One region of the Nonomuraea sp. 3N208 genome, then DNA from elsewhere that is predicted to be linked to it. Evidence: riboswitches for the same ligand, from Rfam matches in the RefSeq annotation. Region 1 holds a riboswitch; each other region holds the start of a gene.

Region 1 (2,253 bases):
CGACGGTGAGCACGCCGATGCCGGTGGAGAACACTCTCCGGTCCACGCGCGGCATCAGGTTCTGCAGCGACACGGTGGTCGAGTAGACATTGGCGAACGACTGGTCGGTCTCACGCAGCACCAGGATCGCGAAGAACAACGCGCCCACCGGCGCCGCCACGAACGGGCTGAACACCGCCGTGCCGTCGGCGAGCACCGCGTTCGCCCCGGCGATGGCGACCGCGTACACGCCCAGCCCCAGGCAGGCGACCTGGGCCAGCGTGTAGCCGCCCACCACGCCGGTGAACGCGGCCTTGCTGGACCTGGAGTGCCTGGCGAAGTCGGCGGCCATAGGCACCCACGACACCGACAGCGCGATCACGTAGTCCACGGCGGCGGGGAAGGCGGTCCAGTTCCCACCGGTGTGCGCGGGCGCCTCGGACACGAGGAACCAGGTGAACCAGATCATGGACACGATCACGCCGATGGTGACGTACCGCCGGATCAGGCGGACCGCCCCGAGCGGCCAGATCGTGAGCGCGGTGGTCAGCACCCCGGCCGCGATCACCCACACCTGGTACGGGATGCCGCCGAAGATCGCGGTGGCGGCCTTGGCGATCACCCAGAGCTCGAACGCGCCCCAGCCGAGCATCTGGACGATATTCAGCACCGTGGGAACGTAGGACGCCTTGGCACCGAACAGCCCCCGCAGCAGCACCATCGAGGGCTGCCCCGTCTGGGTGCCGGGGATGGCGGCAAGGCCCACCATGGACGTGCCGATCAGGCTGCCGACCACGGTGGCGGTGAGTGCGGCGATCAGGCTGAGCGGGGCGTTGCCGAGGGGGTTGAGCAGGTAGAGGGCGCCCGAGAAGCCCAGGAGACTGACTCCGAGGTTCGCCCAGAGCGCGCCCTGATCGAGCACGCCGAGCGTTTTCGGGGGCGTTCCCTCGAGGGTCAGCGGAACTTCGTCGGCGACATGTGTCATCGCGCACTCCCTACGCCGGCATTACCCGGACAGGTTCAGGCGGTCGGCAGCGGATGGATAGCTGCCCTCTCAGCCCGGCACCCCGAGCTCCCGCGACAATCTGAAGTTAGCGCCCTCATGATGCCATAAAGGGAGATTTCGCGTTAGGCCACGAAAGGTTGCTGTCCGGTCTCGCTGACCATCGGGCGGCGCGCGGCCTCCCACGACTGCATGCCGCCGCCGACGTTGACCGCCTCCCGCCCGAGCTGGTTGAGCCAGGCCGCCACCTGCAACGACCGCCCGCCCACCCGGCAGACGACGTAGACCGTGCGGTCACCGGGCACCTCGTCGACCCGCTGCTGGATCTGGGTCATGGGAATGTGCACGGCGTCAGGGGCGTGGCCGGCCACCCATTCGTCCTGCTCACGCACGTCGAGCAGGTAAGCGTCGCCAGGAAGGGCACTGGCCTCGATCTCAGGAACGGTCATGCCTCCATCATCTCTTGCCTTGCGTCATACTCGGCACGCGCCGTCGCGATCTCCACCTGGTGCTCCTCGGTCCAGGTGACCAGGGCCTTGATCGTCTGGTGCAAGGTACGGCCGAGCGGCGTCAACGCGTAGTCCACCCTGGGCGGCACCACGGGGTACACCGTACGGGACACCAGCCCGTCGCGTTCCAGGTGACGCAGGGTCACGCTGAGCATGCGCTGGCTGACGCCGTCGATCTCGCGGCGCAGCTGGGAGAAACGCAGGCTCTGGCAGTCGAGCAACGCGATGACCAGCAGCGACCACTTGTCCGCGATGCGGTCCAGTATCTGGCGGACCTCGCAGTCCTCCCGCGCGTCCCACTGCCGCACGTCATAGTCGTCGTCCACGGTGCTGTCGCAGTAACTGAGTGATCTGAAAGTGCCGTCTTCCATGACATTCCATGCTGGCCCAAGATGTGGACGGTTACAAGAGAGAACCGACTGCCTATACGTAACCGGGGGTTTGTCATGCCTGCCCGTTCCTGGGGCGTCCTCGCCGTCTTGTGCGGCGCCATCTTCCTCGAGGGCATCGACGTGGCCATGCTGAACGTCGCCCTCCCGTCCATCCGGGCCGACCTGGGGTTGTCCACGGGCATGCTGAGCGGGGTCGTGAGCGCGTACGTGCTCGGCTACGGCGGTTTCATGCTGCTGGGCGGCCGAGCGGCCGACCTGCTGGGCCGCCGCCGCATGTTCCTGCTCTGGCTCGGGGTGTTCTTGGCGTTCTCCGGCCTCGGCGGTTTCGCGGACGAGGGCTGGGTCCTGCTGATCGCCCGCTTCGTCACAG
Region 2 (2,253 bases), on a different contig from region 1:
GGTCTTCTCCCAATTGCTAAGGATGCCTTATATTAAGGCTACCTTAGCAATTGGGAGTGTGCGATGCACCAGGAAGAGATCTGGGCTGCCCTCGAGATCGAGCGGCGCGGCCTGGCCGACCTGCTCGACTCGCTGCCGGAGCAGGACTGGGAGCGGCCGTCGCTGTGTGCCGGGTGGCGGGTCCGCGACGTGGCCGCCCACCTGGCGATCGCCACCCGGGTGAACCTCGCGTGGGGGCTGGTCGAGTTCGTCAAGGCACGCGGCAACTTCAACCGCATGGTCCATGACTCGGCCGTACGGCACGCGAGGCTGCCGATCGGTGAGATCGTCGCGCAGGTGCGCGAGTCGGCCGGCTCACGCCGCCGGGCACCCTCGACCAAGCCGCTCGACCCGCTGTTCGACGCGCTCGTCCACGGCCAGGACATCACGGTGCCGCTCGGCATCGAGCGCGCCATGCCGCACGTTCCGGCCCGCGCCTGCGCCACCCACATCTGGGAGCGCGGCTTCCCCTTCCATCCGCAGCGGCGGCTGCGCGGGCTCCGGCTCGTGGCCACCGACGTGGACTGGACGGTCGGGGCGGGCGAGGTGGTGGAGGGTTCCATCCAGGCGCTGCTCCTGCTGCTGAGCGGGCGCCCGGCCGCGCTGCCGAGCCTCACCGGGGCCGGCACGGCGGCGCTGACCACGCGCCTGCCATAGCGGTCAGGGGGCGAGCCACTCCGCAGTGGGCCAGGTCTCGCGCCGCCAGGCGCTGTCCCAGAACATCCACTCGTACGCCGCCGCCGTGCAGTACGCCTCGGTCATGGCCTGTCTGGTCGCCGGATCCGTGGTGGCGGCCAGCCGGTCGGCGATGGTCTTTGCCTGCTGGACGGACGCCGCGAACCCTGGGTCCGAATAGGTATCGATCCACTTCCGGTACGGGTGGTCCGGCACGTCACCAGTGCGCCCCAGCAGCGCCGTGCCGACGTCCTGGTAGATCCAGAAGCACGGCAGCACCGCCGCGGCCAGCACGGGATACGGCGCGGCGAGTGCCGTGGCCTGCAGGAACGACGCGTACGCCAGGCAGGTCGGCGACGTGGCGATGGCGGCCACTTCGGCGTCGAGCATTAGTTCCTTGACGTAGCCGGCGTGCAGCAGGCGCTCGGCCGCCAGCGCGGTGTGCGCGCTCTGGGCGAAGAACGCCGCGTCCGCCGGGTCGGTGGCCCGCGCCGACGCCGTGGCCAGCGCCTTGGAGAACGCCTCCAGGTAGCGGCCGTCCTGCACGATGTAGAACGCGAACCGGTCGCGCTCGAGCGTGCCGTCGCCGAGCGCGACGTTGAAGGGGTGGTCGTGGATGGCTTTCATCAGCTCGGCCGTGCGCAGCCACATGTCATCGCAGAACATGACGTCCCTTCGCTAGTGCGAGCTAGAGCAGGTTCGACGGGTGTGATCTCAGCCCGGACGTCCGGGCACCCCGCGTCAACGCGGCCCACTGTAACAAAGGGCTCACTCGCGCAGCTCGGGCGGGAAGCCGGTCCAGCGGAGCTCGGCGGGCAGGTGCCCCATGTCGTTGAAGAAGAGCACGGAGGACGGGCGGTCGGGTGCGTACCGGATGACGGTCAGGGCGGCGTTGCAGTGGTTGAGGCCGAGCCAGCGCCATTCCGGGGCGTCCAGCGCGGCGCGGACGAGCCAGCCGATGAGGAAGTTGTGCGTGACCACCAGCTCGTGCCGGGTTCCGTCCGCCACGGGACCCGTGAACGCACGCTCGGCCTCGGCGGCGAGGGCCGGGCCGCGGTCGCGTTCGTCCGCGGGGAACTGGGCGACGAACCCGAGGAGACGGTCGGCGTACTCGGGGGCGAGTTCCTCCTTGCGCGGCAGGTACGGGATGTAGTCGCCGGCGGCCTCGGAGGCGTGCACGGGGACGCCGGGAAGGTGCTCGCCGATCAGCCGGGCGGTCTGTGTCGTCCGGGGGAGCGGGCCGTGGTGGATGGCGGCGAAGGGCACTTCCCGCAGGCGTGCGCCTAGCAGCGCGGCCTGGCGGCGGCCATCGCCGGTCAGGGCGTGGCCGTCCGGCGTGGCTTCGCCGTGGCGGGCGAGATACAGGTAACGGGTCATGGTCTCGCCCATTCTTCCCCTATATGGTGAGGCGGGTGAGCAGCGATGAGACGCGCGACGGGGTGGCCCTGAGCAACCTCGACCAACCGCTGTTCGACGGGGCGGACGCCACCAAGCGCGACCTGGTCGACTACCTCGACGCGGTCGCCGACCGGATCATCC
Region 3 (2,253 bases), on a different contig from region 1:
GTGAGCCCCGGCGTCCCGCTCGGGCCGATGATCGGCAGGTTGTCCGGCGTGCCCGGCCGGAGCCCGGCCACCACGTCGGCGACCTCCAGCTCGGTCACGCCCGGCACCAGCTCCCTGGCGTCGCGCAGCAGCTCGTAGAGCCCGCCCGCGGTCACTCTGGTGTCGAACCCCAGCTCCTCCTGGGTGGCCCCGACCACCAGCTCGCCGTCGCCGCGGGGGACCAGGTAGACGTACGAGCCGTGCACGGTGCCGCGTACGCACCGGCTCAGCAGCGGCTGCGGGGAACGCAACCGCATGATCTGCCCCTTGACCGGCCGCACCGGCACCTCGGCCAGCTCGGCGCTCCAGGCCCCGGCCGCCAGGACGACCCGCTCCGCCCGCAGCTCGGACGGTGGCTGAGGCCCTTCTCGTGGCGGCTCGAGGCGTACCCCGACGACCTTGCCGTCCGCGTCCCGCAGGAGGCCCGCGGCGCGCGCCCGCACCAGCGGCACGTGCAGCCGGTCCAGAGCCGCGAGCAGGGCAGTCGTCACCCGCCGCGGGTCCACCCAGGCGTCCTCGGGAGCGAGCAGCCCGCCGCGCACCGACGGGGCCAGCATGGGCTCCAGGCGCCGGCATTCGCGCCCGGTCAACCGCTCGACCGGCAGCCCGAGCTTGTCCATGTACGCCGCCAGCTCGTCCAGCGCCGCCAGATCGTCGGCTCCGAACGCCACGTCGAGCGTCCCGTCCGCCCGCAGGTCCAGCCCGCGCCGCGGCCCGTCGCCGATCTCCAGCCCGCCGAACGGCCCGACCCGGGGCCCGCCCGCGGCGCCTGCGCCGGCATCGGCCGCCACCCAGCCCGCGTCCTCGGCCAGTTCGGTGGCGAAGGCGGGCCAGCGGCGCAGTGACGCCATCCCCAGTCGCAGCAGCGGCGTCTCCGTGTAGGTCACCTCGCTGACCGGGGCCAGCATCCCCGCCGCCGCGTACGAAGCTCCAGAGGCCGGGGCCGGATCCACCACCGTGACCGGCCGCCCGGAGCGGGCCAGCCGCCACGCGATGGACAGCCCGACGATCCCGCCGCCTACGATCACATCCACATGCGCTCCCTTCGCCGGCATGATCCGGATCAGGTGTCTTGCGGTCGAAGGCCCGGTGCAGCCTTCCTCTCAGCCCGGTAACGGCCGGACTCCCGCGCGTCTTACGTCCCCAGCCTACGGCCTCGGTGCGACGCCGAAGCACGCTCCCCGTTAGGGTCTTGAACGTGGACCATGTCGTGGTGGTGGGAGCGGGCCTGGCAGGCGTCCGCACGGTGGAGGCGCTGCGCGGGCGCGGGTTCGGCGGCGGGATCACCCTGATCGGGCAGGAGCGGCATCGCCCCTATGACCGCCCGCCCCTGTCCAAGAGCGTGCTGCTCGGCGACGCCGAGACCAGCTTCTTCGACACCGACCTGGCCGCACTCGACGTCGCCTTCCGCCCGGGCGTGAGCGCCAAGGCGCTGCGCGCGGGCGTCGTGGAGACGACCGAGGGCGAGATCGGCTACGACGGCCTGGTCATCGCGACCGGATCCGAGCCGATCAGGCTGCCCGGCGACGGTCCCCAGCACGTGCTGCGCACGCTCGACGACGCCCACGAGCTCAGGGCCATGCTCGTGCCCGGCGCCCGGGTCGCGATCATCGGCGCCGGCTGGATCGGCGCCGAGGTGGCCACCGCCGCCCGCCGCGCCGGCTGCGCGGTCACGGTGATCGAGGCGGCCGCCACCCCGCTCGCGACCGCCGTCGGCCCGGAGATCGGGGCCCGCACTCAGCGCTGGTATGAGGGCATCGACCTGCGTCTCCGCACCATGGTCCGGTCCGTGGACGAGGGCGGCGTGCGGCTGGTGGACGGCGAGTTCGTCGAGGCCCACGTGGTCGTGACCGGCATCGGCGTGCGACCCGCCGTCGAATGGCTGGCCGACGCCGACATCGACCTGCACAACGGCGTCGTCGTGGACGAGCGCCTGCGGGCCTCCCTGCCCGACACGGTCGCCGTCGGAGACTGCGCCGCGTGGTGGTCGCGCCGCTTCGGTACCAGGCTCAGGATCGAGCACTGGGACACCGCGCTCAACGCCCCCGAGGTCGCCGCGGCGACTCTGCTGGGCGAGGACGCGGTGTACGACCCGGTGCCGTACTTCTGGTCGGAGCAGTTCGGGCACATGGTCCAGTACGCCGGGCACCACCAGGCGGGAGAGCGCCTCATCTACCGCGGCGACCCGGAAGGCAAATGGTCGGCCGTCTGGCT

Evidence for each region. Region 1 has a riboswitch for thiamine pyrophosphate ahead of ACTWPT_RS33090 (purine-cytosine permease family protein). Riboswitches for the same ligand answer to the same signal wherever they lie in the genome.
Region 2: another riboswitch for thiamine pyrophosphate. It lies ahead of ACTWPT_RS51090 (TenA family protein); the one in region 1 lies ahead of ACTWPT_RS33090 (purine-cytosine permease family protein).
Region 3: another riboswitch for thiamine pyrophosphate. It lies ahead of ACTWPT_RS03065 (FAD-dependent oxidoreductase); the one in region 1 lies ahead of ACTWPT_RS33090 (purine-cytosine permease family protein).

What each region holds. Positions count from the first base shown of each region.
Region 1 covers NZ_JBQQBR010000024.1:133,627-135,879, reverse strand. The annotation lists gene ACTWPT_RS33090 (purine-cytosine permease family protein) at 1-964, opposite strand, end outside; TPP riboswitch at 955-1,068, opposite strand; gene ACTWPT_RS33085 (rhodanese-like domain-containing protein) at 1,108-1,431, opposite strand; gene ACTWPT_RS33080 (winged helix-turn-helix transcriptional regulator) at 1,428-1,862, opposite strand; gene ACTWPT_RS33075 (MFS transporter) at 1,938-2,253, shown strand, end outside.
Region 2 covers NZ_JBQQBR010000055.1:30,807-33,059, forward strand. The annotation lists gene ACTWPT_RS51085 (maleylpyruvate isomerase family mycothiol-dependent enzyme) at 64-696, shown strand; gene ACTWPT_RS51090 (TenA family protein) at 700-1,380, opposite strand; TPP riboswitch at 1,368-1,463, opposite strand; gene ACTWPT_RS51095 (histidine phosphatase family protein) at 1,483-2,103, opposite strand; gene ACTWPT_RS51100 (DNA polymerase domain-containing protein) at 2,127-2,253, shown strand, end outside.
Region 3 covers NZ_JBQQBR010000002.1:145,148-147,400, forward strand. The annotation lists gene ACTWPT_RS03065 (FAD-dependent oxidoreductase) at 1-1,094, opposite strand, end outside; TPP riboswitch at 1,063-1,179, opposite strand; gene ACTWPT_RS03070 (NAD(P)/FAD-dependent oxidoreductase) at 1,238-2,253, shown strand, end outside.